4 regions of the Cribrihabitans neustonicus genome follow, and region 4 is predicted to be linked to each of the others. Evidence: riboswitches for the same ligand, from Rfam matches in the RefSeq annotation. Region 4 holds a riboswitch; each other region holds the start of a gene.

Evidence for each region. A riboswitch is a leader RNA that binds a small molecule or an ion and turns the genes downstream of it on or off. The one in region 4 is predicted to bind cobalamin.
Region 1: linked by a shared signal. The riboswitch ahead of ACOHWE_RS11910 (DUF1636 family protein) and the one ahead of ACOHWE_RS14105 (ABC transporter substrate-binding protein) in region 4 are both predicted to bind cobalamin.
Region 2: linked by a shared signal. The riboswitch ahead of ACOHWE_RS11980 (CbtB domain-containing protein) and the one ahead of ACOHWE_RS14105 (ABC transporter substrate-binding protein) in region 4 are both predicted to bind cobalamin.
Region 3: linked by a shared signal. The riboswitch ahead of ACOHWE_RS14730 (hypothetical protein) and the one ahead of ACOHWE_RS14105 (ABC transporter substrate-binding protein) in region 4 are both predicted to bind cobalamin.

What each region holds. Positions count from the first base shown of each region.
Region 1 covers NZ_JBMERQ010000004.1:108,243-115,148, forward strand. The annotation lists gene glpD (glycerol-3-phosphate dehydrogenase) at 1-187, shown strand, start outside; gene cobO (cob(I)yrinic acid a,c-diamide adenosyltransferase) at 983-1,618, opposite strand; cobalamin riboswitch at 1,669-1,899, shown strand; gene ACOHWE_RS11910 (DUF1636 family protein) at 1,997-2,407, shown strand; gene cobW (cobalamin biosynthesis protein CobW) at 2,410-3,444, shown strand; gene cobN (cobaltochelatase subunit CobN) at 3,627-6,872, shown strand; gene cobG (precorrin-3B synthase) at 6,869-6,906, shown strand, end outside.
Region 2 covers NZ_JBMERQ010000004.1:120,277-127,182, reverse strand. The annotation lists gene ACOHWE_RS12000 (CHAD domain-containing protein) at 1-477, shown strand, start outside; gene cobF (precorrin-6A synthase (deacetylating)) at 482-1,240, opposite strand; gene ACOHWE_RS11990 (hypothetical protein) at 1,332-1,838, opposite strand; gene ACOHWE_RS11985 (CbtA family protein) at 1,906-2,598, opposite strand; gene ACOHWE_RS11980 (CbtB domain-containing protein) at 2,603-2,773, opposite strand; cobalamin riboswitch at 2,810-3,021, opposite strand; gene ACOHWE_RS11975 (DUF1636 family protein) at 3,152-3,487, opposite strand; gene cobA (uroporphyrinogen-III C-methyltransferase) at 3,484-4,242, opposite strand; gene ACOHWE_RS11965 (cobyrinic acid a,c-diamide synthase CobB) at 4,239-5,549, opposite strand; gene cobM (precorrin-4 C(11)-methyltransferase) at 5,712-6,506, opposite strand; gene ACOHWE_RS11955 (cobalamin biosynthesis protein) at 6,503-6,880, opposite strand; gene cbiE (precorrin-6y C5,15-methyltransferase (decarboxylating) subunit CbiE) at 6,877-6,906, opposite strand, start outside.
Region 3 covers NZ_JBMERQ010000007.1:45,123-52,028, forward strand. The annotation lists gene ACOHWE_RS14700 (5'-nucleotidase C-terminal domain-containing protein) at 1-736, opposite strand, end outside; gene ACOHWE_RS14705 (hypothetical protein) at 799-954, opposite strand; gene nudC (NAD(+) diphosphatase) at 1,104-2,075, shown strand; gene ACOHWE_RS14715 (SRPBCC family protein) at 2,140-2,607, shown strand; gene ACOHWE_RS14720 (alpha/beta hydrolase family protein) at 2,685-3,563, opposite strand; gene ACOHWE_RS14725 (TetR/AcrR family transcriptional regulator) at 3,639-4,307, shown strand; cobalamin riboswitch at 4,326-4,557, shown strand; gene ACOHWE_RS14730 (hypothetical protein) at 4,664-5,071, shown strand; gene ACOHWE_RS14735 (protein-tyrosine phosphatase family protein) at 5,112-5,708, opposite strand; gene ACOHWE_RS14740 (DNA polymerase III subunit gamma/tau) at 5,920-6,906, shown strand, end outside.
Region 4 covers NZ_JBMERQ010000006.1:115,829-122,734, forward strand. The annotation lists gene ACOHWE_RS14100 (FecCD family ABC transporter permease) at 1-794, opposite strand, end outside; gene ACOHWE_RS14105 (ABC transporter substrate-binding protein) at 837-1,865, opposite strand; cobalamin riboswitch at 1,994-2,187, opposite strand; gene ACOHWE_RS14110 (EF-hand domain-containing protein) at 2,413-2,661, opposite strand; gene ACOHWE_RS14115 (hypothetical protein) at 2,951-3,622, opposite strand; gene ACOHWE_RS14120 (selenium-binding protein SBP56-related protein) at 3,626-5,026, opposite strand; gene ACOHWE_RS14125 (methyl-accepting chemotaxis protein) at 5,620-6,906, shown strand, end outside.

The sequences.
Region 1 (6,906 bases), on a different contig from region 4:
CCTGGGCCAGGACTTCGGCGCCACCATCACCGCGCGCGAGCTGGACTGGGCGGTGCAGAGGGAATGGGTGCGGAGCGGCGACGACTACCTGTGGCGCCGCACCAAGCTCGGCCTGCGCCTGGACGAGACCCAGCGCTCGGCGGTGGATGCCTATGTCGAGGGCAAGGCCGCGCAGCTGGCGGCTTGAGGCGCAGGGTGCGCGCGGCTTCGGTCCGGTGCGAAACACCGGCTGCGTATCACGGACGCACGCTCCCCGGCCTTCAGCCGGGCGCGCGGTTTCTCCCCGCCCAGTTGCCCCCATCAAGGGCAGGCCAGGCATTGAGCACCGGTACGCGCGGAACAAGGCCGGAGGCCGCCGCGCATCGCCGGCGCGCTCGCACGCGGCGGCGGTTTGGCTGCGGCAAAGCGGTTCCTCGAAAGGGCGTGCGGATTTGGCTGGGATAAACTGGCAGCCAGAACCCGATGGACCGCCCCCGCGCGCGCCTGCGATGCGCGGCTTCTATTCCTCTTCCACCCTTTTATTCCTCTTCCACCGTTTCGGCAAAGCCGGGTCCGTGCCGGACCGCCTGCCGCCCGCTGGCGCCCGGCAGACCGGTATATCACCTGCCCGCGTTGCCCCGCCCCAGATATCCGCGCCCGCAGGCACTGCAGCGCCTACAAAAAGTATCAGCCCGCCTGCCCCGATGTTTCGCACGCGAAACAACGGGGCAGCATTTCTGACCTTAGGTGCCGAACGAACCGGAAGCACTCCCGCCCCTTCCGCGATGCGCCTCGCGGCGCCCCGGAAAGCGTTGGGCCGGGCGGGGGCGGCGCCGCAGGCGCCGCCCCCGCCCCCCGCGATTTGCGAAGCAAAGCGCAAAACCTCAAGCCGGTGATTTCAACGCAAGCCGAGATACCCCAAGCCGGAACGTTTCAAGGCCTGGCGCCGCGTCCGAGCTTATGCCGCCTGCCGGAGCCTCCGGAGAAAACGGCCGCGAAATCCTCAGAACTCGACGCCCTTCTGCGCTTTGATGCCTGCGCGGAACGGGTGCTTCACCTGGCCCATCTCGGTCACCAGGTCGGCGACCTCAATCAGCTCCTCTTTGGCGTTGCGGCCCGTCAGCACCACATGGGTCATCGGCGGCTTGTGCTCCACCAGGAACTCCAGCACCTCCTGCAAATCGAGGTATTCATAGCGCAGCGCGATGTTGATTTCATCCAAGAGCACCATTGCGTTGCGCTCATCCAGAATCATCTCCTTGGCCTTCTCCCATCCCTTCTGCGCGGCAGCGATGTCGCGGGCCTTGTCCTGGGTCTCCCAGGTAAAGCCCTCGCCCATCGCGTAGAACTGGCAGAGATCGCCGAAGTTCTCCTCGATCAGCGTCCGCTCCCCGGTGGCCCAGGCGCCCTTGATGAACTGCACCACGGCACAAGGCATCTTGTGGGCGATACAGCGCATGATCATGCCGAAACCGGAGGACGATTTGCCCTTGCCCGGGCCGGTGTTGACGATGATCAGCCCCTTCTCGCCCTCCTTTGTTTTCATCATCCGGTCGCGCGCAGCCTTCTTCTTCGCCATCTTCGACGCGTGGCGGGCGGCTTCTTGCTCCGAAATGCCGGTTTCAGACTTTTCACTCACGGGGGGCCTCCTGCTGGTTTACCCATGTCTTGACAAAGAAGCCCGCGATAGCGCAAGGGGGTTTTGCTGGTTCCTGCAACCGCAGGCGAAGAGGGAATGTGAAGGCCCGGCCCCCATGAATTTGGGGGAGGGCTCAAGAACAGCCGCCCCCGCGACCGTGACCGGAGAGGTTGCCATGCCACTGGCCGCGCATCTGCGCGCCGGGAAGGCAGGATGACCGTCAGGGCCAACCGGCTCTGGGATCCGTAAGCCGGGAGACCTGCCAGCGACGTGAATTCAACGGGCGGACGGGGTGTGCCGCGACCGGTTGAGGGGCCTGCACCCGTGCGCCCCTTTCTGGCCGTCCCCGCCTGCCTGCCGCGACAGGAGACGCACGAGATGGCTGATGATCAGGCGGCAGACCCCGCCAGCCCGCAAGACCCGGTGACCCTGACCGTTTGCCTGACCTGCCGCCGCGAGGGCACAGATCCCGAGGCGCCGCGCCCCGGCAGCATCCTGCTTGCAGCCCTCAAGGAAGCAGGCATCCCCGAGGGCGTGACCGTGCGCGGCGTGAAGTGCCTGTCGGCCTGTTCGCGCGGCTGCTCGGTGGCGCTCACCGGCGGCGAGGAACGCTGGAGCTACATCTACGGCGACATGGACCCGGACCAGCACGTGGGCGAGATCCTCGAAGGTGCCGCCGCCTATGCCGCTACTGCTGACGGTCTCGTGCCCTGGCGCGAGCGCCCCGCCGCTTTCCGCAAACAATCTGTCGCCCGCATCCCGCCGGCCGGCTTCCCTTCCGAGGAGTAATCATGAGCGATCTCAACAAGATCCCTGTCACCATCATCACCGGCTTCCTTGGCGCGGGCAAAACCACGCTGATCCGCCACCTGATGCAGAACCCGCAGGGCAAGCGCCTGGCCGTGGTGGTGAACGAGTTCGGCACCGCCGGAGTGGACGGCGACATCCTGAAGTCCTGCGCCGATGAAAACTGCCCGGCGGAGAACATCATGGAGCTCGCCAACGGCTGCATCTGCTGCACCGTGGCGGATGATTTCATCCCTACCATCGAGCAGCTGATGGCCCTGCCCGAGCAGCCCGACCACATCGTGATCGAGACCTCGGGCCTGGCGCTGCCGAAGCCGCTGCTGAAGGCCTTCGACTGGCCCGCGATCCGCTCGCGCATCACCGTCGACGGGGTGATTGCGCTCGCCGATGCCGAGGCCGTCGCCAAGGGCCAGTTCGCCCCTGATCTCGACGCCGTGCAGGCCCAGCGCGAGGCCGATGACAGCATCGACCACGAAACCCCGCTGTCCGAGGTGTTCGAAGACCAGATCTCCTGTGCCGACATCGTGCTTCTGTCCAAAGCCGACCTGGCCGGCGATGAGGGGGTGGAGAAAGCCCGCGCCGTGATCGAGGCCGAGGCGCCGCGCAAGCTGCCGATCCTGCCGATGAGCGAAGGCGTCATCGACCCGCGCATCATCCTGGGCCTGGGCGCCGCCGCCGAAGACGATCTGGAGGCCCGCCCCAGCCACCACGACGGCCACCACGACCACGAGCATGACGATTTCGAGAGCATCGTGGTCGAAATGGGCGAAGTCTCCGACCCGCAGGCGCTGCAGGATGCCATCGTGAAGCTGGCCCGCGAACGTAACATCCTGCGCGTCAAAGGCTATGTCGCGGTGGAGGGGAAGCCGATGCGGATGCTGGTTCAGGCTGTGGGCGAACGCCTGCGCGCGCAGTACGACCAGCCATGGGGGGCGCAGCCGCGCAAGACCCAGCTGGTGGTGATCGCCGAGCATCACGACATCGACGAGCAGGCGATCCGCGCCGAACTGGGGGCGTAAACCTGATGCGGGCGCAGCGCATACTGACATGCCTGGCCCGGCCGATAGGCCGGGCCGCGCCCGGCCTCCCCGTCAAACCGGAGGTTTGCCTCCGGCAAAACGGGAGGGCGCTTCGCACCCACCCGAGGCCGGGCGCAGCCCTCCCGGCTTCCAAACGACCCTCAAGGCAGTGGAACTGACCCATGCACGTCGTCTTCCGCGAAAGCCACGGCCTTGACGAAACCGACACCCCGCAGGACCTCGGGCAGACGCCTGGCGACCTCGTGGTGCTATCGTTTTCCGACAGCGATCTCGGCGCCTTTGCGGCTGGCTGGCACCGGGCAGACGGCAAGCTGCCCTCGCTGCGGCTCGCCAATCTGGTGGCGCTGAAGCACCCGCTCTCGGTCGATGTTTACGCGGAACAGACGCTGCAGGGCGCCAAGGGTGTCCTCGTCCGCCTGATCGGCGGCGAAAGCTACTGGTCTTACGGGCTGGCAACCCTCCAGGACCTTGCCCGCCGCAAGGGCATTGCGCTGGCGGTCCTGCCCGCCGACGGGCGCGAGGATGCGCGGCTGGATGAGCTCTCCACCCTGCCCGTCTCCACCCTGCGCCGCCTGCAGGCCCTGTGCGACGCTGGCGGAGCCGTTGCCGCCCAGGCTGCCCTGGCCCAGCTCTCCCTCGCGGCAGGCCTCTACGCAGGCCCTGTCCTTGGCCTCAAGACCATGCCCGAACACGGCTTCTACGACCCGGCCAAAGGCGTGCTGGCCGACCTGCCGCCGCAGGACAAGCCGCTGGTGCTGGTGAGCTTCTACCGCTCCTACCTCACTGCTGCCGACACCGCGCCGGTGGATGCGCTGATCGCGGAACTGCGCGCCCGCGGCTATGCGGCATTCGGCGCCTTTGCCGCCAGCCTCAAGGCCCCCACCGCTGCCGATTGGCTGCGCGACAAGCTGCCCGGGCTGAACCCGGCTGCTATCATCAACGCCACGGCGTTCTCCGCCCAAGGCAGCGACGGCAGCGCCTCGCCGCTCTCCGCCACCGGCTGCCCGGTGTTCCAGGTCGCCCTCTCCACCGCCCGCAAGAAGGATTGGGCCGGGGCCGGCCGCGGTTTGTCGCCCGCCGACCTCGCCATGCACGTCGTCCTGCCCGAAGTGGACGGCCGCATCTTCGCAGGCGTCGTCAGCTTCAAATCGCCGGGCAAGAAAGACCCGGACCTGCAATATTCCCGCTTCGCCCACCGCGCCGACGCGGACCGCATCAGGGCCGCCGTGGACCGCGTCGAGGGCTGGCTGCACCTTGCCAAGCTGCCGAACGCAGACAAACGCCTCGCCCTGATCCTCTCCACCTACCCCGGGAGAGACCACAACCTCGCCCATGCCGTCGGCCTCGACGCACTGGCGTCCTGCGACGAGATCCTGCGCGAACTCTCCGCCCAAGGCTACGCCGCCGAAGCGCTAGAAAACACCGGCCTGCGGCTGATGGAAGAGACCCTCAGTGTCCCGCTGGAGGATTACCGCCAGGCCCTCGCCATCCTGCCGCAAGAGCTGCAGGACACCCTGGCAGAGGCCTGGGGCAACCCGGAAGAAGACGCGGAGTGCCGCGACGGTGCGTTTCATTTCAAGGCCTTGCGTTCTGGCAACGCCCTGGTTGCCTTGCAGCCCGAACGCGGCGAGGTGAAAACCCGCGTCGACGACTACCACGACCTGGACCGCACCCCGCGCCACGCCTATGTGGCCTTTTACCTGTGGCTGCGCACCCAGGCCGACGCCCTCATCCACATCGGCGCCCATGGCACGCTGGAATGGCTGCCGGGCAAGGCGGTGGCCCTCTCCGGCACCTGCTGGCCCGAGGTGCTGACCGGCCCGCTGCCCGTCGCCTACCCCTTCATCGTCAACGACCCGGGCGAGGCCGCCCAGGCCAAGCGCCGCATCGGCGCCGTCACCATCGGCCACCTGCCGCCGCCCCTGGCCCAGACCAATTTGCCCGAGGGTATGGCCCGGCTCGAAAGCCTGCTCGATGAATATTCCACCGCCGACGGGCTGGACCCCGCCCGCCGCGACCGGCTGATCGGCGACATCCGCGCCGAGGCGCAAGGCACCGGCGTTGAGGCCGACCTGGGCCTGACGCCTGACACCTCCCCGGCGGAGGCGATCACCCGCATCGACGCCTTTGTCTGCGACATCAAGGAAAGCCAGTACGGCGAGGGGCTGCACGTTTTTGGCACCGGCCAATGCGGGCCTGAGGAACGCGCCGGGCTGGCCGCCGCGCTGGACGGGAGGCTGGTTTCCCCCGGCCCCTCCGGCTCCCCTTTCCGCGGCCGTGCCGATGTGATGCCGACGGGCCGCAACCTCTTTACCACGGATCCACGCGCGGTGCCGTCGCGGGCGGCGCATGCGCAAGGGGTCAAGCTGGCGGAAGAGCTGCTGCGCCGCCATCTTCAGGACCACGGCGACTGGCCGAAGGGGCTGGTGATCGACCTCTGGGGCTCTGCCACCATGCGCACCGCAGGCGAGGAATTCGCCATGGCGCTGCACCTCGCAGGCCTCGCGCCAATATGGGACGAAGGCTCCGAGCGTGTCTCCGGCTTTGAGGTGCTGCCGCTTTCGATGCTGAACCGCCCGCGCATCGACGTGACCCTGCGCGTCTCCGGCCTGTTCCGGGATGTGTTCCCCGGCCTAGCCCAGATGTTTGAAAGTGCCGCCGCTGCCCTCGCGTGCCGCGAGGAGACCCAGGCCGACAATCCCTATCTCACCGAGACCCCGCGCGTCTTCGGCCCCAAGCCGGGCCAGTACGGTCTTTCGATGAATCCGCATCTGGACGGCTACAGCGACGAGGCCCGCCAGGCCGCGGGCGAGGCCTGGCTCAACGCCTCCTCCCACGCCATCGACGCCAAAGGCACCATCCATGACGCCCGCGAGGCGCTGGAAACCCGCCTGCAGGGCGCCGACAGCTTTGTGCACCTGCAGGACCTTCCGGAAACCGACCTTCTGATCGCGTCCGACTATGCCGCCCATGAGGCCGGCTTTGCCGCCGCCATGGCCCGCATCGGCCAGACCGCACCAGCGCTTTACCACATGGACGCCACCCGCCCCGGCAAGCCACAGGCGCGCAGCTTGGGCGAGGAAATCGCCCGGGTGACCCGCGCCCGCGCCGCCAACCCGGACTGGGTGACGTCGATGATGGCGCACGGCTTCCGGGGGGCTGCTGAGGTTGCCGCCACGCTCGATCACATGGCGGCTTTCGCCCATCTGGCGCAGGTCGTGCCGCCGCATCTCTTCGATCTCTATTTCGAGGCCACCTTGGGCCGCGAGGACCTCGTGGCCTTTATGCAGGCCGAGAACCCGCAGGCGCTGCAGGCGATGCGCGACCGCTTCCGGGCTCTGCATGACGCCGGGCTCTGGGTGACCCGCCGCAACTCGATCATGGCGGAGCTGGAGGGGGCTGCATGAGTGCCGCCGCGCCAAAGGTCTACGGCTGGTGCCC
Region 2 (6,906 bases), on a different contig from region 4:
CCCGGCGCGGCGCAGCCCATCGGCCCGCTGGCCCGGAAGCTGATCCGGAAACGCCACGCCAAGCTCTGCGGCCAGGCCAGGCAGATCACCGATCGAAGCCCCGATGAAGACATCCACGCGCTGCGCATCGGCTGCAAGAAGCTGCGCTACCAGCTGGAGCTGTTTGCGCCGCTGTTTCCGGAAGAGGCGCTGGCCCAGGCGTTGAAGCCCTTGCGGCGCCTGCAGAACCGTCTCGGCCGCTTCAACGACTGTGCCCAGCAGGAGACCGTGCTTTTGGAATTCGCCGCCCGCGGATTTGCCGCCCCCGGCGGTGATCCCAACCCGGCCGGGGTCAAGGCGGCCCTGGCCGCTGGCGCTTTGGTTGCACTGCTGCACCAGGAGCAGCGGGCCACGCGCGCCCGGCTCGGCAAGCGCCTCAAGGCCTTTGCCAGCCCGGCCGCGCAGGCCCGGTTTCAGGCCCTCTGCAGGAGGGGTTGAGCCGCTAGCCTCCGCTGCGCCGCAGCAGGTAGATATCCATGATCCAGCCATGCTCGGCGCGGGCCCTTGCGCGGGTCTGGACGATCTGCTCCGCGACTTCGGCCAGACGCCCGGCAATGGAGATCTCGTTTGCCATCCCGGCATAGGCGCTCCACCAGATCTCCACGCCCTCGGGCGCAACCGCGCGGAAGGAGCATTCACCGTCCAGCATCACCACCAGCGTATCGGCGCTGTCCGGCCAGCCTTCCTCGCGCAGCCGCCGCCCGGTGGTGATGGTGAAGGGCGCGCCAATCTCGTTCAGCGGCACCGCATGTGCCGCCGTCAGCGCCTGGATCGAGGTGATGCCGGGGATCACCGCAAGCCGCAGATCCGCCCGCGCCCGGAGCCGTTCGGCGATCCGCATGGTGCTGTCATAAAGCGCCGGGTCGCCCCAGACCAGGAACCCCGCTTTGCCGCCGCCGGGCAGGGCTTCGATGAGCGCCCGCCACCAGATATCCGCGATGGCGTCATGCCAGTCATCCACCCGCTGGCGGTAATCGCGGGTTGCCTCATCGCGCCGGGGCAGGGCGAATTCCACGATCCGCGGGCCGCCCCCCGTGATCGCCTGCGCGCAGATCTCCTTGCGCAGCCCGGCGAGGTCATCCTTGCCCGCGCCCTTGGTGGGGATCAGGATCACGTCCTGCGCATTCAGCGCCGCAACCGCTTGCAGCGTCATGTGCTGGGGGTTGCCGGTGCCGATGCCGATCAGGGTGAGGTCAATCATGCCAGGGCCTTCATCTTCGATGCGCGGCTTACCAAAGACGGCGCCGCGCGCTGTTGTCCGCAAGCCTGCCGTCTGCAAGCCTGCGCTTCACTCACAAACCTTCGCCATCTGACTGCACGGTGACGCTGGCCGTGACCGGCTCGCCCTTCACCGTCAGCGGGCTGTGGCTGTTGCTGTTGAGCGAAACCGTCACCTCGGCGCTGCCCGCGGGCAGGGAGGGGATATGCAGCCACTCGCCGTACAGCCGGGCGACCTTCTCGCCGTTCACATAGACATGCGCATGGCCCTCTCCGGCTGCATCCGCGGCAGAGGCATTCTGCGGTGCAAAGCGGAAGTTCTCCGTCGTGGCCTGCAGGTTCCAGCCGGACATCGGGTCCTTCATCACTTCGAGCGCCACCCGGGGCGCATCGCCGCCCGCGGGCAGGTCGGTGGCGGTGCCATGGGCATGGCCGGCGATCTCCGCCTGGCCGCCGCCGTGATGCGCCGGGCCGCCATGGTCGTGGCCGTCGAAGGTGACGCCATTGCCGGCCGCAGTCACGAAGCCCGCGCCGCCGCCAAAGACCAGCCCGATGGCAAAAAGAGCAAGAGAGCGGGACATTTTCTCATCCTCATCAATAGAACGCCCCCGCCGGTCTGCGGCCAGCGGGGGCGGAAAGTGCTGCGGATCAGGCCGCGGCCGCTTCGCGCTTGCCTTCCGCCTGCCAGAAATGGCCGGCGAATGTGCCCAAGAGCACCCAGGCCGCCATGCCGACGCCGAAGGCGCGGGCGGCAAACAGCGCGCCGATCTCGGTCGGCACCGGACCGGAGAAGCTTTCCGGCTCCGGCGCGCCTGCCACATGGGGGGCCAGCAGCAGCACGGCAGCGATCAGATAGGCGGTAAGCCCGCCGCCAAAGGCAATGAGCCACATGGCAACACCGGCCGCGGCGACGGTCAGCGTCCACCAGACCTGGCGCAGTCCCACGTCCGCAGCCGCCACCCCCGGCACCTCGGGCGCCAGCGACAGGCCGGGCGCAAAGTGGAAGGTGATGAAGCCCGCCAGACCCCACAGAAGGCCGCTGCGGGCGGTGACGGCATGGCCCTGGCGCTCGGCCAGCGACATCAGCGCCACCATCACCAGCGCATAGCCGGTGTAAGTCAGCATGGTGAAGATGATGCTGAGCCCGTCGCGCATCAGGTCAGCGCCCGGCAGCTCGGGATGCGCCGAGATGGCCGCGCCCCCGAAATGCACCAGCTCACCGGATTCATAGAGTTCGGCATGCAGCAGCACCGGCTGCACGAAAACGAGCTGCAGCAGGGCGGTAATCAACCCTGCTGCAGCACCAGCGAAAAGGCCGCTGGTCAGAATACGGCTGAACATGGCCTTAGTGGCAGGGGAAGCCGGTGGCGTGGCGCACGTCATGCGCGGCGTCATGCAGGGCGGAGGCCTGCACGTGGCCGGTCAGCGTGATGATGCCCAGGCCCAGAACCACGGCAAACAGGGCCGGGATCAGGCTGGTGCCGGCGGCGGATGCCTTAAGCGTTTTCGTCGTCATGTCTTGTCCTCCTTGCCGTCACACCCGACGGCACAAGTGTTCCGTTGCGCTACGGCCGGTCTCCTGACTCGCGGGTCGCTGCTGCCGTCCACCTTCCCGGCTTGCGCCAGTGGCATTGGACGGCCGCTCGCCGCTCACAGTCGCGGGGGCGGTTGAGGCTGCGGCGCCGCGATTTGGTCCGCCGTTCCTCATTCCCGTTTCAGTCCTGGCGCTTGGCACCACTGGACACCGTATCAGTTTGTTTTGCCCGCCGCGCACCGCTCTGGTCAAGGCTGAAACCGTCCTGTTGCGCATGCTTCGCGGCAGGGCCCCGGAAAATGGAGATTCTCCGGCCAAAATTCCGGGCCGGAATCTTTCCCGCCCGCGGCAGACGGCGGCTCAGCATCCGTGCGCCGGGATGCGGGCCAGCGCCTTGAACCGCAGGGCTCCCAGCGGGCGGGCATCGGCGAAATCGCCATCGAGGCTCCCGGCATACAACCTCAGGAAGGTCATCAGGTCCGGCAGGTCGGCGGCGCTGATTCCTCCGAACAGATAGGCGGTCTTGCCGCTTTGCCGCACCGCCAGCGTCTGCGGGCGGCGGCAGCCGGACATGCAATCGGCCTCAGCCAGATCCGCCGCCAGCCCTGCCTCCTGCAAGGCAGCCGCCAGCTGCGGCAGCAGCTCCGGAGCGGCATCGCGGCAGGTGCGGCAGAGGGTGATGGCGGGGCGGCTCATGCGTTCGGTGATGCGTGGTCTGGTGCGGCGGGCAGCTCGCTGTCCGCCAAGGGCCCGTAGAGGATCAGCACCGGCGCGCTGGTCTCCATCTTGCGCAGGACCTGCGGCAGCTCGCCCACCGTGTGGCAATAGAGCGACTGCGCAGGCGTCGAGACCCCCAGCGCCACCAGCGCATGGGTTTCCGGCGGCAGCCCCGCCTGCATCAGCTTTTCCGCCAGCGCCGCAAAGGTGCGCTTGCCCATGTAGACCACGGTGGTCGCCTCGGGATCCGCGAGGGCTGCGAGGTTCAGGTTCTCCGGCAGCCCGCCGGTCACGTCATGGCCGGTGATGAACTGCAGCCGCCGCGCCGTCATCCGCCGGGTGAGCGGGATGTTCGCTGCTGCCGCCGCCGCCGAGGCCGCGGTGACGCCGGGCACGATCTCAAAACCGATGCCGGCTGCGCGCAGCGCGGTGATTTCCTCTTCCAGCCGCCCGAAGACACCCGAGTCTCCGGACTTCAGCCGCACCACATGCGCGCCGGAAGAGGCGTATTCCACCAAGAGCTGGCTTACGTGGTCCTGCTTGGGCGAGGGGCGGCCTGCGCGCTTGCCGACGCCGACCAGATCGGCGTCAGCGCGGGCGTGGGACAGGATCGGCCCCGACGACAGGTCGTCGAACAGCACCGCATCCGCCGCCTCTAGCCGCTTCACCGCCTTGATGGTCAGCAGTTCAGGGTCGCCGGGGCCGGAGGAGACGAAACTCACGAAACCGCTCATGCGCGCTCTCCGGTGATCAGGTGGAAGAAAGTGCCGGTGACATGCCCCTTGACCGATCCGGTCTCGGGCACCGGGTTTCCGTCGGCGTCCATCACCCGGGCCAAGGGCGCGTCGGGCTCGTCCAGGATGGTGGAATAGTGGAATTCATGCCCGCGCAGGGCGCAGCCCGCGGCAAAGCCCGGCATCCCCGCCTCCAGAACGGCGCGGCGGTAGCCAAGGTGGAACTTGCGCTTTTCGTAAGACGTCACCAGTCCCAGCAGCCCGGCCATCCGGTGCCGGTTGCCCTGCTTGTCGATCAGCGCCTCGCCAAGCGCCATGTAGCCGCCGCATTCGCCATGCACCGGCCGTGTCTCAGCGTGCTTGCGCAGGCCCGCGCGGAAGGTGTCTGCCGCGGCCAGCGCTGGCCCATGCAGCTCAGGATAGCCGCCGGGCAGCCAGACCAGATCGGCGTCCGGGGCCGGGGCCTCGTCCGCCAGCGGTGAGAACGGCAGGATCTCCGCCCCGGCCGCGCGCCAGCCTTCCAGCAGGTGCGGATAGGTGAAGGAAAACGCCGCATCGCGCGCCAGCGCAATCCGCTGCGCGGGCGGTTCGGGGAGCGTGGCTGGGCCGGGCGCCGCGCCCGCCAGGGCGGCCGACTTGATGGCCTCCAGGTCCACATGCTCCCGCAGGAACGCCGCATAACCCGCGATGGCCGCTTCCAGATCGGGATGCTCCACCGCCTGAATGAGGCCCAGATGCCGCTCCGGCAGGGTGAGGTCGCCGCGGCGGGGGAGGGAGCCCAGCACCCTGATGCCCGCCTTCTCCATGCCAAGCCGCGTCAGCCGCTCATGCCGGGGGCTGGCGACCCGGTTCAGGATCACACCTGCAAAGGGCAGTTCCGGATCATAGGCCCGGAACCCCAGCGCCGTGGCCGCCGCCGACTGCGCCTGCCCGCCCACATCGACCACCAGCACCACCGGCCAGCCCATGCGCTTTGCGGTCTCCGCCGAAGACCCGAACCCGGATTGGCCGCGCGTCGCCACGCCGTCGTAGAGCCCCATCGAGCCCTCGCCGATGCAGATCTCCGCCCCCGCCGCCTGGCCCGCCACCGCGTCGAGCAGCGCGCCGTCCATTGCCCAGGTGTCGAGGTTGAAGGACGCCCGCCCCGCCGCCGCCAGATGGAAGGCCGGGTCGATGTAGTCTGGCCCGCTCTTGAACGGCTGCACGGTGAGCCCGTCCTCGGCCAGCGCCCGCAGGAGGCCCAGCATCACGGTGGTCTTGCCGGTGCCGGAGGAGGGGGCCGAGATCATCAGTCCGGGAGGGGTCATTGCGCGGTCTCCTTTAGTCCCGCCCGGCCGCAGGCCGGGCCGCGCCGGCCCGCCCCCTCGGGGCGGCGCGTTTGCGCCGCCCCGCGGTCCGGCGCGGCCCTTAGCGTTTTTGTGCTGGCGTTGCAGAGGTCTGAATTCACGCCAGCGGCATGTGACACTGTTTCAATCATCCCCATGGCTCCAGCTCGACCACGGGCTGTCCGCGCTTTGCGGCCGGTAGCGGCGGTCATAATCCGCCGCATAAAGGCAGCTCTCGTCAAACCCCTCGCCGTTCAGCACCGGGCCCACGAGGATCAGCGCGGTGCGGGAGATCTTCTCGTCCAGCGCGTCCTTCAAGGTCTCCAAAGTCGCCCGGATGATCTGCTGATCCGGCCAGCTCGCCCGGTAGACCACGGCCACCGGGCACGTCCCGCCATAATGCGGCGTCAGGCTTTCGACCACGTGATCCAAGTTGCCGATCGACAGGTGGATCGCCAGCGTCGCGCCGGTCTTCGCGAAGTTCTCCAGCGTCTCGCCCGCAGGCATCGAAGAGGCCCGCCCCGGCGTCCGCGTCAGCACCACCGACTGGCCAAGGCCGGGCAGGGTCAGCTCGGTCCCCAGCGCGGCAGCCGCCGCCGCAAACGACGGCACACCGGGGGTGACGCTCACCGGGATACCCTCCGCCTTCAGCCGCCGGATCTGCTCGCCCATCGCCGACCACACCGACAGATCGCCGGAATGCAGCCGGGCCACGTCCTGGCCCGCCTCATTCGCGGCCCTGATCTCCGCAATGATGGCATCCAGGTCCATTGCTGCGGTGTTCACGATCCTGGCGTCCGCCGGGCAATGGCTCAGGATTTCCTCCGGCACCAGCGAGCCGGCATACAGGCACACCGGGCAGGAGGCGATGATGTCGCGCCCGCGCAAGGTCAGAAGGTCGGCGGCGCCCGGTCCGGCGCCAATGAAGTGAACGGTCATGGCTCAAGTCTTTCTGCTATGGCCGCGGTGGCAAGCCCATCCGCGGTGACAACTCTGGGGGCGAGCAGGCGCGATCCGGCGCCCGGGGCCCCATGGCGGGCACCAGCCAGCGCCGCGGCTTCCGCCAGCGAGCCGGTGCCGAAGCGCGCCTTGATCCGGGGCGAGCAGGTCAGCGTCTGCTCCCCGGCAATATCCTGATTTTTCAACGCAATCACCGGCAGACCGGCAGCGCGGGCAAATTCCAGCATGGCGGGGGCCGCGGCCTTCTCTGCGATGGAGGCGACGGCATCCACCTGTTCGCCGGTCAGCGCCAGCGCCGCCTGCAAATCTGCCGCCGTGGCAGACCTGCGAAATCCGATGCCTGCCACCTTCATCGCGTGACGCTCCACTGGATCACCGG
Region 3 (6,906 bases), on a different contig from region 4:
CGATGGCGTCGATCGCGGCGATTTCCGTCAGCGGGCCTAGCGCGTTTTCAGAATCATCCTCGCCGCCGGGGCAGCCCGCGCCGGTATGGGCCAGCGCCAGCACCAGATCGCAGCCGTCGCGCTTCAGCCGGTCTGCCCCGGCCTGCGCGGCTGCGACGATGCCCTCGGCCGTGAGCCGGCCCTTCAGCACTTCGGCCGCCCAGGCCAGCGTTTGCGGCGGCAGCACCGAGAGCACACCGATCCGCACAGGCGGCAGACCGGGATGCGCGGGCAGCGCCTTTTCCAGCACCGTGGCCGGCACGAAGGGCAGCCGTTCGGCCGGGTCGGTCGCAGTGAGATTGGAACAGACGGCCGGGCACGGCATTGCTCTAAGCGCGGATGCCAGCGGCTCCAGCCCGGCGTCGAAATCGTGGTTGCCGAGACCGATCACGTCATAGTCCAGAACCGTGAACGCGCGGGCCAAAGGGTGCGCACGGCCGCGCCCCAGCGCGGTATCGCCCAGTGGCGCCCCATTCAGCGCATCGCCGTTGTCAGCAAGGAGACATGCGCCGCCGCGCGCTGCCGCTTCGGCCCGCGCCTCTGCCACCAGGCTTGCCACGCGCGACAGGCCGATGGCGGGATCGGGCCGGTCCGCGTAATAGTCCCAGCTCAGCAGGTGGCAATGCAAATCCGTCGTCGCCAGCACCCGCAGCAGACCGGCCTGTCCTGCCCCAGTGTTGTCCGCCTGTTTCACCATCGTCCGATTGCAGTCAGCACGGTCCGTCCTGTCCACTTCTGCCCGGCGCTTTGCGCGCTCCGTTACCTGCCGGCGCTGTGCCGCGCCTTGCTTTCCGCTCCCATTTGGATCAGCGAATGCGGCAATTGCAAACCCGCCGTCGCGGCCGCGTTAACTTTTTTCCGCGGGCTAAACTGGCAACTGACCCGCAGCGGCTGCATATCAACGAAAATCAGCATAAAAACGTGTGCCGGCCTGTGGCTCTGCGGCGACACGCGGCGGCGCGCTGGCCGCGGCTTCTGGCCTTTGCCGCGGGCTGCAGGCAGGGTTGCCGTTCTGACCCGCGGGCCGCGGCCCGGGCGGAGCGGAGCAACTGGCGGGAGCGGCGATGAAACGCGCGGAACTGGTGACTTTCGGCGGCGGCGGCTTGCAGCGTGACGCGCATCTGCGCGGCGATGCGGCAGCGCTGAAGGCGGCCTGGCAGCACCCTGATGCCGCGGTGCTGCCGCTGTGGCGCGGCCAGCCGCTGATCTGCCCGCCCGCTCCCGGCGGCGGCAGCGCTGCGCTGGCCTGGGTCTCTCCCATCCACCCCTTGGCAGAGGCCGCCCGCGAAGAGGCCCTGTTTCTCGGCCGCACGCCCGGCGGCGCGCCCCGCTTTGCCTGCACGCTGAGCGGCTGGCAGCCGGAAGTGACCGCGGAGAATACCCCCGGCAGCTTCGGCCCGCAGCACCCGGAACTGCCGCAGGGCCAGGTTTTTGCCGACCTGCGCCAGGTGATGGCGCTGCTGCCTGCGCTCGACGCTGAGATCGCGGCCGCCGCCAAGGCGCTTCTGTCCTGGCACCGCAGCCACCGCTTCTGCGCCGCTTGCGGCGCGCCCAGCCAGGTGGCGCAGGCAGGCTGGCAGCGGCTCTGCCCGGTCTGCGAAACCCCGCATTTCCCGCGCACCGATCCGGTGGTGATCATGCTCATCACCCATGGCGATGACGTGTTGGTCGGGCGGTCGCCCGGCTGGCCCGAAGGCGTCTATTCGCTTCTGGCGGGCTTTGTCGAGCCGGGCGAGACCCTGGAGGCCGCGGTACGGCGGGAGACATACGAGGAATGCGGCGTGGAGGTCGGCGCGGTGCGCTACCTGTCGAGCCAGCCCTGGCCTTTCCCGATGTCGCTGATGTTCGGCTGCGCGGGCGAGGCGCTGGGACAGGCTATCACCCTCGACCGCAATGAAATCGAGGATGCGCGCTGGGTTTCGCGGCAGGAGATGATGCAGGTGCATGCGGGATTCCACCCGGATATGAAGCCCGCCCGGGAAGGTGCAATTGCGCATTTCCTGATCAAGAACTGGCTTGCGGATACGCTGGACTAGCGCGCATAGTCGGACCAAGCGGCAGAACGCAGGCAGATTTCAGTCAGATTTCGGGCGGGCAACCATGAAATTCCACAGCAAAGCAGATATTGATGCGCCGATCGCGAGGGTCTTCGAGGCACTCGCCGATTTCGAGCACCTGGAACGGGCTGCGGTCCGCCGCGGCCTCGAGGTTCACCGCACCGGCGACATCGCCGCTCCCGGTGAGGGGCTGGCGTGGGATCTGCGCTTCGAGTTCCGCGGCAAGCCGCGCGACATCCGCCTGGTGCTGAAGGACTATTCGCCGGTGACCGGTCTGGAGCTGCAGGGCAGTGGCAGCGGTGTCGATGGCATCATGCGGGTTGCACTCGCCGCCCTGTCGCCGCGCAGCACCCGGATGGCGGTGGATTTGGAACTGTCCGCCAGCACCCTGCCCGGCCGGCTGATGCTGCAATCGCTGAAACTCGCGCGGAGCAAGCTGAAAAGCCGGTTCAAGCAGCGCCTCAGGGACTATGCCGCGCTGACCGAAGAGCGTCTGAAACGCACCGCTTAATTCGCGTCCTCCGAGCCGCCGCAGAGGAGGCTTGCGGGTGCGGTGGCGCCGCTTCAGCCGCCGGACAAGCCGGACAATCAGAGCGGCGCAACCAGCTCCGGCCAAAGCACCGCGTTGCGGCGGGCAAAGGCGCCAAGGTGGCCGACGGCCCTCAGCTTGTAATCGGAGGGCTTCAGCACCCGGCGGCGCTGCGGTACTCCGCCGAACACCTCGCCAAGGCGCCAGGCGCTGACCGGCGGGATCACGTCATCATCGCTCAGCGCAATCACGTCCACTGGCACGCCCGAACGCTCCCACCTGGGGCGCGGCAGGCTGTCCCCGGTTTCCGGCAGGTAGCTTCCCGGCGTGGTGCACCAGCGCCGCCACTGCCAGTAGACCCCGGCCGGCAGGTCGGCCCCGAACCCCACCGCGCGCCCGGGGAGGAACCCGGCCAGCCGCACCGCCACGGGCACATGCCCGAACCAGAAGGCCAGCGCCAGCGCGCGGTAGGGCCAGGGATGATCGTGGTGATGCACCAAGCCGCCCGCAACCACGATCATGCGGGCGACGTCCTCGAGGTCCTCCTGCAGGGGCATCAGCATCGCCCCCAGAGAATGACCGATCACCCACAGCGGCACGCCCGCATAGTGCCGCCGCATCTCGGCCCGGGCGGCGGGCTGATCCGCCAGCGCCCATTCGGCCATTGTCGCCTTGGACCGGCGCGGGTGGCCCTGCGCCGAGCCGGCAAAATCCCGGTAGTCATAGGTGAGGCAGGCCAGCTGCTGTTCCGCCGCCAGCCAGCGCGCGAAATGCCGGTAGAAACTCTGCGGCACGCCGGTGGCGCCGTTGAGCACCACCGCGGCCCGCGCAGACCCTTCGGGGCGGAACAGCCGCCCCGCCAGTTCCGCATTGCCCGAGGCAAACCGCACGGGCTCTTCCCGGATGGCGGCGCTCTTGGCTGATGTCCCGTCCAGCATGGCAAATCCCTCCCTAGACCAACTGGTCTATTTCCACCACTGGACCATTCGGTCTAGACCTGTCAAGCTTGCACCATGCGTGACGCAACGACACCCTTCCCCGCAAATGCCCCCGAACCCGTCCATTCTGCCAAGGATCCGGCAGGCGGTGCCCCCCAGCGCCCGACGCGCGAGCGGCTGATTCTCGCCGCCGCAGTCCTGTTCCGCGACAAGGGGTTCAGCGGCGTGGGTCTTTCCGAGGTGCTGGCCGCAGCGGAGGCGCCCAAGGGTTCGCTCTACCACCATTTCCCGAACGGCAAATCCGACCTGGCGGTGGCAGCTGCCACCTGGGCCTCGGACCAGATCATGCGGGTGATCGCGGAGTCCTTCGGACCAGCTGCCAGCTTCCACGAGGGCGCGGTGACGGTGTGCCACAAACTGGCCAAGCTGTTCGATACCTCCGGCAAATGGGCGGGCTGCCCGGTCTCGGCCACGCTGTTCGCAGGACCTGAGAACGCGGAGCTGCACCAGCACGCAGCGGAACTGTTCGAGAGCTGGATCGCCGAGACCGCCGCCCACGCCCGCCGCCTCGGGATCGCGGAGGCGGATGCGCGCGCGGTGGCAGAGAATTTCTACATCCTGCTGCAGGGCGGCTGGCAGCTCGCGCGGGTGCGCCGGTCATCAGACGTGATCCGCGCCCTGCCTGCGCAGCTGGCGCTGCCGCAAACAGCATTGATGCCCTCGCAGGTGCAGATAACGGATTGACGCGGCCGCCGCCGAACCGCTACCGCTTGGGGTGACGGTTTCCTTCGGCACAGAATCTGCTGCCGCGGGATGAAAAGGGAACACGGTGCGGCCCGGCTTTGCAGCCTGGCCAATGCCGCGACTGCCCCCGCAACTGTAAGCGGCGAGCAACCCCGAAGATCACCACTGGCCCGCGGCCCAGCCGCGCCGGGAAGGATCGGGGGCGCCTTGACCCGCAAGTCAGGAGACCTGCCGTCACACGTGAAACTCGAAACCGGCGGGGTGTCCGGGGCGGGTCCGGATGGCGGCGCCGCACACGGGCGCAGAACATTTGGAACCGGTTCCGGAAGCCGCCCCGCCAAGCGCGGAGGGCGCTGATGATCTGGACGGACAAAACACATTTCTACGCCGCAACAACATGCCGGCACCTGGGCAGGCCCTGTCCGGCAGCGGAGCAGATGGCGGCCAAGCTGGCCGAGGCGATGACAAGGGCCAAGCCGCTGACGCAGGCGGACTTTTCCATATCTGGCGGCAGCGAACTGGAGGGCTGCGCCAAGGGCTGCCTGGCGCGGTTCGAAGCCAGCCATGAGAGCATCCGGGTGTTCTGCGGCGCGGGGGAGGACGCGGATCCCGCAGAGCTCGGCCGCTACGCCAATGCGATGTTCCGGCAGGATGGCCGCGGCTTCAGCGCGGCGCAGGGCGGCAGCGCCCGCCCCTGCGCGCTGATCGAGGCGCTGCCCAAGACGGCAGAGGCACGGGACGCCGAGCGGATGATGGCATTCTGAGCGGAATGCCTGGGCATAAGGCCCGCGGCCCGGCTCCGTTCTAGCCGGGGTCCTGCTCTCCGGCCCAATACGGCGCGCAGGCCCAATCCATCTGGTCCTGCGTCTCCACCGCGCAAGGGCGCACCGCGCGCAGGCGGGCAAGAGCCTTTGCGGGCGGCTCGCCGCACTCCACCATCAGCCGCAGGACCGCCATGCCTGAGCGGCCGCAGCCGCCGCGGCAATGCACCAGCACCCGGCCGCCGCCCCGCAGCGCGTGGCGCGCAGAGGCGCTGGCGGCAGGCCATTTCACTGCAATTGCGGGCGGCGGCGCCTGGAAGTCGGGCACCGGCAGATGCACCCAGCGGCAGGCGAGGCTCTGGATATCGGCGCCAAGCAGCTTGGCGCCGACGCTGGCGTGCTCGGCCTCGGTGGTGAGCGAGATCACCAGCCCGGGCTGCCAGGCACCGATATCGGCCAGGTCGCCGTGGTAGTCGCCGCTGGCGCCGGGCAGCGGGCACAGCGCGAGCGTGCCCTGCGCGACGTGCAGCGCGTGGATCGCGAGCCCGGCGGCAGCCTCGGCCGCGGGCTGCGGTTCCGCTGCCCGGCGTTCCGTCTCCTGCTGCCCCGGCTCAGACCTGCCGGGAATCTCCCTGGCCATGACGCACCCCCGCTGCTGCCCGCCCCCCCGCAAACGAGGGGCCGCCGCAATCAGCCTAGCCGCGAAAGCGCTGCCCGCCCAAGCCTTTTGGCGCAGGCCCGGCCCGCGCCGCCCGTGGGCGCCCCCTTCCGCGGTGGACGAAGCCGCCGCGCTTCCTTACGTTGCCCGCAACGCGGCCCCGCCGCCTCTTCCGAATCCGGCACGAGACATCATGAGCGACACCCCCAGCACCGTCCCCGGCAGCCCCGGCGGCCCCGGCGGCCCCGGCGGCCCCGGCCAATCCCCCTATCAGGTCCTGGCCCGCAAGTACCGGCCCGAGACCTTTGCCGACCTGGTCGGCCAGGACGCAATGGTGCGCACGCTGAAGAACGCCTTTGCCGCCGACCGCATCGCCCAGGCCTTCATCATGACCGGCATCCGCGGCACCGGGAAGACCACCACGGCGCGGATCATCGCCAAGGGCATGAACTGCATCGGCGCGGACGGCCAGGGCGGCCCCACCACCGAACCTTGCGGCAAGTGCGAGCACTGCGTGGCGATCATGGAGGGCCGCCATGTCGACGTGATGGAGATGGACGCGGCCTCGCGCACGGGCGTGAACGACATCCGCGAGATCATCGATTCGGTGCAGTACCGCGCGGCCTCGGCGCGCTACAAGATCTACATCATCGACGAGGTGCACATGCTCAGCACCTCCGCGTTCAACGCGCTCTTGAAGACGCTTGAAGAACCCCCCGCGCATGTGAAGTTCATCTTCGCCACCACCGAGATCCGCAAGGTGCCGGTCACCGTGCTGTCGCGCTGCCAGCGCTTCGACCTGCGCCGGATCGAGCCGGAGGTGATGATCTCTCTGCTGCGCCGGATTGCCACTGCCGAGGGCGCGGAGATCGCCGATGACGCACTGGCGCTGATCACCCGCGCCGCCGAAGGCTCTGCCCGCGATGCGACCTCGCTGCTCGATCAGGCGATTTCGCACGGTGCCGGAGAGACCACGGCGGACCAGGTGCGCGCCATGCTGGGGCTCGCTGACCGCGGCCGGGTGCTCGACCTGATGGACATGATCCTGAAGGGCGATGCGGCGGGAGCGCTCACCGAGCTTTCCGGCCAGTATGCCGAGGGCGCCGACCCGCTTGCAGTGCTGCGCGACCTGGCCGAGATCACCCATTGGGTTTCGGTGGTGAAGATCACGCCGGAAGCC
Region 4 (6,906 bases):
AAGGCGGCGACGGCGATCAGCAGCGCCTGCACCCGGCGCACCGCAATGCCAAGCGCAGCGGCGGAACCGGCGCCGAAGGTGAAGGCATCCAGCGCCCGCGCATGGGCCGCGATCAGCAATGTGCCCGCCAGCGCCACCGGCAGCGCCAGGAGCGTGTCTTCCCAGCGCGCGCCGCCCAGGTTGCCCAGGAGCCAGAACAGGATGCCGCGGGCCTGATCGGCATTGGCCGATTTGGTGATAATGAGGCTGGTGAGCGCATGGAAGAGCTGCGAGCCCGCCACGCCCGCCAGCACGATTTGCGCCGCGCCGCCCCGGGCCGCGCTGGCCTGAGCTCCGGCCGCGCGCGCCAGCAGTGCCACCAGCGCAAAGGCGGTAAGCGCTCCGGCGAGGGCCCCGGCCGAGAGCGACACCGCACCGGCACCGACTCCTGCAATCGTAACCGCTACCGCCCCGGTGGAGGCGCCGGCCGAAATCCCCATGATATAGGGATCGGCCAGCGCATTGCGCAGAAGCGCCTGCAGCACCACACCCGACACCGCAAGGCTGGCACCGCAGCAGGCCGCCAGCACCGCGCGGCTCAGCCGGTAGTTCCAGACGATGCCCGCGTCGATCGGGTCGAGCACGTAGCCCGCCCCGAACATCCGGTTGGCCAGCACCTGCAGCACCGTCGCGGGCGGGATCGGTGTCTCGCCAATGCTCGCGCCCATTAGCACCGCCGCCGCCAGCAGCACTGCTGCCAGCACCCAGCGCGGCGCACGGGCACGGACGGCCCATGCCAGGGCGCCGGCGCTCATCCGGTCACTCCGCTTGCCCGCTCAGCGGTTCAGCCTGCGGGCTCACTTGGCAAGACCGAAGCCGTCCAGCGCCCCGGCCAGGGATTCCAGGCCCTCAACGCTGCGCAGGGTGGCGTCCATCGCATGGGCGTCCATCACCACGATCCGGTTACGCTTCACCGCCTCCATCTCGCGCGCCACCGGATCGCTGCGCAGGAACGCCAGCTTGGCCTCGATGTCATCGGCCGGGAAGCGGCGGCGGCTCATCTCGGCCAGCACGATGACGGTGGGATTGGCGCGGGCGATGGTCTCCCAGCCCACGAGCGGCCATTCCTCGTCCGACTGCACCACGTTGCGGATGCCGAGAGTTTCCATCATGTAGCCGGGCGCGCCCTTGCGGCCCGCAACATAGGGGTCGGCCGCCATCTCCGCGCTGGAGAACCAGAACACCGCCGAGACGTCCTCAGATACAAGCCCCTGCGCCAGCTGTGCCGCCGCCGCTTCGCGCCGCTTCAGGGCTTCGACCAGCTCGTCGCCCCGCGCCTGCACGCCGAAGATCGCAGCCAGTTCGCGCACACCCTGGTGGATCACTTCGGTGGTGAAGGCCTTGATCCGGGTGCCATCGGAGCCTTGGGTATTGTCCTTGCCCACACAGTCCGAAGGCAGGATGTAGGTCTGGATGCCCAGTTCGTGGAACTGCTCGCGGGTGGCGACGACGCCCTCGGGGCCGACGTGCCATTCGTACTGCGCGGCGACCAGCTCCGGGCGCTTTTGCACCACAGCCTCGAAGCTCGGGTCATTGTCCGAGAGCCGCTCGACGCCTGCATCCATCTCCGCATAGGCCTCGGGCAAAGCGGTGAACCACACTGAGGTGCCCTTGACCTGCTTCGCCAGCCCCAGGGCATAGAGCATTTCGGTCGCGGCCTGGCCCACTGTGACGCTGCTGGCGGGTGCCGCCTCGAAGGTGAGGGTCCGGCCGCAGTTGTCCAGGGTCAGCGGGTAGGGTGCCGCACCGGTGTCTGCTGCGGCGGCAGAAACGGCAAGGCCAAGGAGTGCGGCTGCGGCCGCTAAGTTGTGGGTGAGGGCATTCATATGGTGCTCCGATCTGAAAATTGAGGGATCGGGTGCGCCGGCTGGAAAATGCAGCCCGGCGCTGGAGTCCGGCCTGGGCCGGTTTTGGCTGTGGTCATGCGCGTTCCTCCCCCGGACACCCCGTCCGGATTGCGTGTGTTTGGCCGGCAGGTCTCCTGACTGGCGCGTCACAGCCTCGCCCGGCCTTCCCGGGCAGAGGCCCAGTGGCGGATGGGGCGAGGCTCGGCGCCTACAGTTGCGGGGGCAGTTCCGGTTCGCAGGCGCGGGCCTGCGGCGGATTCCCTATTATTCCCTTGCGGGAACCGGCACGAAGGCCGTAGCCGCGCGCGCAGAACGGGTCAAGAAAATTGTTGCCGGAAATGAAGCGGGAGCGGAGCGGCGCAGGACCCGCTGCCGGAAAACAGAATGCCCGGCACCGCGGGGAGAGCGGTGCCGGGTCCGCCCGCAGCAGGGGAACTGCAAGGCGCTGCGGCGCAAGCGCCGCAATCCGGGACTGGAAAGCGGCGAGGCGGCCCCGCGGGTGGGGGAGCCGCCCTGCCTGCGGCGATCAGCCGGCCTCTGCGAGCAGGCCCGCTTTTGCCGCCGCGTTCACTTCCGCCTGATCGGCTTCGCCATCGGCATCGGCGTCGATGGTGGCAAAGGTCTCGGCGGTCAGCTCGGGATAGGCGGCCTGCAGCTCTTCCAGCGAATAGGTGCCGTTGCCGTCGGCGTCCGCCTCCAGCATGGCATCCTTGGCCGCAAGAGGGGCGGCGGCGAGGGTGGCAACTGCAGCGGCGGTCAGTGCGAAGGGTTTCATGTAAGACACTCCATTCTTTCCATTGTTTCGACTGCTGCGGTCCGCGGGTATTCCGCGTTCCGTGGGGCATAGCTAGGCAGCCGCCGCGGGTGCCGCCAGGGTCAAGGCATTGTTGAGGGATTTCGGGCGTTTAACTGCCGGATCGTCCGGCTTGCGGCGGCGGTTGGCCGCCCTGCCAGCAGGCTGGTCCTTTTCCCGCTGAGAGAGGCTGCGCGTTCACGCGGGTTTGTGCCGCCCGGCCTCCCGCCTGGCTATCGGCGGGAACCTTCCAGCCGTGGAGAGGGCGGCCCTATCCCGCCGGTCCCAGCGCCGCCCAGAAAGTCAGCAGTCCTGCCGCCAGCAGCGAGCCGGCCCAAAGCAGCTCAAGATCGAACCAGCCGCGGTTCAGGAACCGCAGGCCCAGCCAGCGGTGCACCGCAAAGGCCATTGCGCCGCCCGAAAGCACCATCGCCGCCGTGTGCAGCACTGCCACCGCCGCCGCCAGCACTGTATTGGTCATCAGGAAGCTCGCGGCCGCATGGCCGCCCTCCAGTTCGTCCGCGGCGCAGAGCCCGAGATACACCGGCACCAGCATCAGCGCCGCGCCATGGGCCAGCGCCACCAGGAAGGACCACAGCGCCTGGCGCGCGGGCGGAATCCGCGACAGGAACCGCGGGTGGCGGCGGGTGGCCAGCAGATAAAGCCCCATGCCGGTGACCAGCAGAGCCGCGCCGAGCCGCAGCTCACGCTCGTACTGCACCAGAAGGGTTAGCATCGAAAACGGCATCAGGATCGCCAGCATGGCCAGGAAATGCCCAGTGCCAAGCGCCCCTAGCGCGGGCCAGAGTGCCTGGCGGCGCTGCTCGAACAGCGCCGCCGAAACCGCAAGCGGCCAGCCCATGCCCGGGTTCACCCCGTGGTACAGCCCCGAGGCAAAAACCGCGAACCACAACAGGCCCGCTGTATCCCAGGCCGTCTCCATTCCTTAGACCGAAGGGTAGCAGAAACTGTCGGTAGAGCAGTCTCCACCCTCAAGCCGGATCTGATGGGCGCGGTAGCCCTCGGGGAAGTCGACCCAGAAGCGCTCGTCCAGCGTGAGACCGCCATCGGCGCCGGCATTGGCCATCACCATCGCGGCGCCGCGCTCGCCCGGGTAGAACTGGTCGTCCCAGGTCGAGTAGAGCGAATTGGTCCAGTAGACGCGTTTGCCATCGCGGCTGATCTCCACCATCTGCGGGCCATAGCCGAAGGGCTTGCCGTTGGGATGCGCGGTCTGCTTGACGATCCCGCCGAGCTCCACCTTGCCCGCCAGCTTGGGGTTCATCGGGTCGGAGACATCGTACTGGTGCATTTCGCCGGTGCCCCAGCACGCCACGTAGAGGAACCGGTCGTCCATGCTGAGGTCGATGTCGGTGACCAGCGGCGGCACCGCGCTGAAGCCTTTCAAAAGCTCCGGAAGGTCGTCCGGATCGGCCGGCTGCGGGTCGATGGTGATGGTCTTCTTGGCCTCGAAGGTGCCGTCGTCGTTGCGCCACCAGGTGAAGATCGCGCCCTGCAGGTTGGTGGTGTCCACCACCACGCCGCAGAAGCCGTGCTGCTTGGCCGGATCATGCGCCGGGCGGATCTCCAGCGCCATCTGGTGGTTCTCGCCGAGGTCGATGGTCTGGATGTTCTTGCGCTCGCGCAGGTTCCAGAAGTGCAGGCTGTGGCCGTACTTGTTGCTCAGGAGGTCTTCCGGGACGATGCCGTTCTCAAACTGCGGCGGCAGTCCCCATTCCGAGCTCACCATGTAGTCGCGCGGCAGGTTCCACCAGAAGTCATACTGCTTGTCCTGCACGCCGCGGTCCATCTCGTAGCGGCCGAGGATGTCGAAGGTTTCGCAATCCATGATGAAGATGCCCGGCGGGCCGTCGGTGCCATCCTCGCCGCCGCCGCCCAGAGTGGAGACATAGATGCCCTCCGGGCCGCAGTGGATGGTATGCGGGCGTGAGTAGCCGGTCTTGGCAAAAACCTCCTCGGGCTCGATGATCTTGTGAATCTTGGCCTCCAGCGGCTCTTTCACGTCGATCACATAGATGCGGCTGGAGCGGATGCCGGGGATGATCAGGTAGCGCCGTTCCAGAAATGCGTGGCCGGTCAGCGGCGACAGGGCCGAGGAGCAGGCGTTCCAGCCAAAGTGGTGAAACTCATCCCCCTTGTTCGGCATGAACAGACTGTGCAGGATCTTGCCGTAATTCTCCGAGTTCGGATCGGCACCGATCACCGCGAGCCCGTCGGGCTGAGAGCCGTCGGGGCTCAGCAGCAGGGTAAAGGCCAGGGTTTCGGCCGGGGCTTCCATCGCCAGTTTGGGGTTGGCGTGGAAGGTCGGATCTGGTCGCAAATTCATCGCAGTCTCCCTTTTTATAGTCCTGCCTGCGTCTCTGCCTGGTCTGCCGTATTTCCTTGTTTATGGGGCCTGCGGGCGCGGATGCGTCGGCGGAGGCCGAAGTGCCTGGAGCGAGAGTATTACCGGTGACAATTTATGCAAGAACATGATTTTGAGTACGCACCCGTAACATGTTTTCCGTCGCGTTGCCGATACGCTTTGGCCGTGGCCGCATTGACCTCGCAGGCCGGCCTGAGTCCCGGGCTTGACCCAGAGTAGCAAGAAATACTGCTACTTTTCACATTGTTTTGCGGGGTTCTGGCGCGGGAGCCGTTTCGTGGCCGCTGGAAGCAGCATCCGCGCGTGCCCGCCATTCCGACTATCCCGCGTGCGGTTTGCAGCAAGCTCTTGTCAGACCGCTGCTTTCCCAGCGGCACCCGCACGAGAACCTGCCGCGGCCGACCCGCTTTCCGCCATCGCGGAAGGGCCGGAGCCGGCCTCTTTCATTTGCGGGACTTTCACGGATCAACCTTTTTGCAGGGATTTGCTGTTTAGCCTCATCCAAATGCCCAGGCCCGCCGGTGGCCTGCCGCTTGGAGAGGAGTACGACGCCGATGTCCCGCAGATTGAGCTTGCCGCTAAAACTGAAACTGCCGCTGATCATGGTGGCGCTGACGGCAGCCTTTCTGGTCACAGTCGCCCTGCTGGTGTACTCGATGGCGGAACGCGCGATCCGCGAAAACGCCTACGCCGCCCAGATGATCGAGGCCAAGTCCGGCGCCCAGGCACTCTCTTACTCGCTGGCTGCGGCGCGCTCTGATGTCTCCAGTCTTGCGGCTCAGCCCGCGGTGTTCCGCGCGATCAGCAATTTTGACCGGGTGATCGGCATGGTCGAGGAAGACGACCCCATCGCCTATCTCCAGCGCACCTACGTCGCGGAGAACCCGCATCCCGCAGAATTGCGCGAGGAGCTTGCGGACGCGGGCGACGGCTCCTACTACAGCCAGTCGCACGCCACCTACCATCCCACTTTCTTGCAAAGCCTTCGGCTCAACGGCTACAAGGATCTCTACCTGTTGAACACCAAGGGTCAGGTGGTCTATTCGGTCCGCAAACAGGGGGACTTCTTCGCCACCTTCGCTGAAGGGGAGGGCGCGGAGACTGGTCTGGGCCAGGTGTTCGCAGCCGCGCTTGAAGCCGAGGCGGGAAGTGTTGTGGCGGCAGATTTCGCTGCCTACCCGCACAGCGCATCGGGGGTTGCCGCCTTTATGGCGGCGCCGGTGTTCACCAAGAGCGGCGATATCGCCGGGGTGATCGCGGTACGGCTCGGGAGTGAGCGTGTGGTGCAGGCGCTGACCAGCAACCTCTCGGGCGGCAGCCACCAGAACATCTTCGTGGTGAGCCGCGACGGCCGCGCCCGCAGCCCGTCTTCCGCCGCGGGGCTGTTCGGAGTTCTGGCAGAGCTGCCGAAGGCCCCCCATATCGCCGCTGCCGCCGCGGGCGAGGCCGGCCAGTTCGAGGGCGTCGCCTCTACCATGGGCGAAAGCGCCATCGCCCTGTCGATGCCGCTGGATTTCCCGGGTTTTGACTGGTCGCTGGTGCTGGAGACCGACGAGCACACTGCTTTTGCCACGGTCGAGCGCATCCGGCTCACCGCCGCCGGGCTGATCGGTGCTGCCGTGCTCGCGGCCATCGCAGTCTCCTGGTTTGCTGCCCGCAGCGTCACGCGGCCGATCCACGCGCTCTGCGAGGCCACCAACGCGCTGGCGGCCAACGATTACGACGTGGACATTACCGGGCGCAGCCGCGGCGACGAGCTCGGGGAACTGGCCCGCAGCCTCGACAGTTTCCGCGGCAAGCTGAAGGAAGCCGATGCCGCTGCCGCCCGCGAGGTCGAAGCC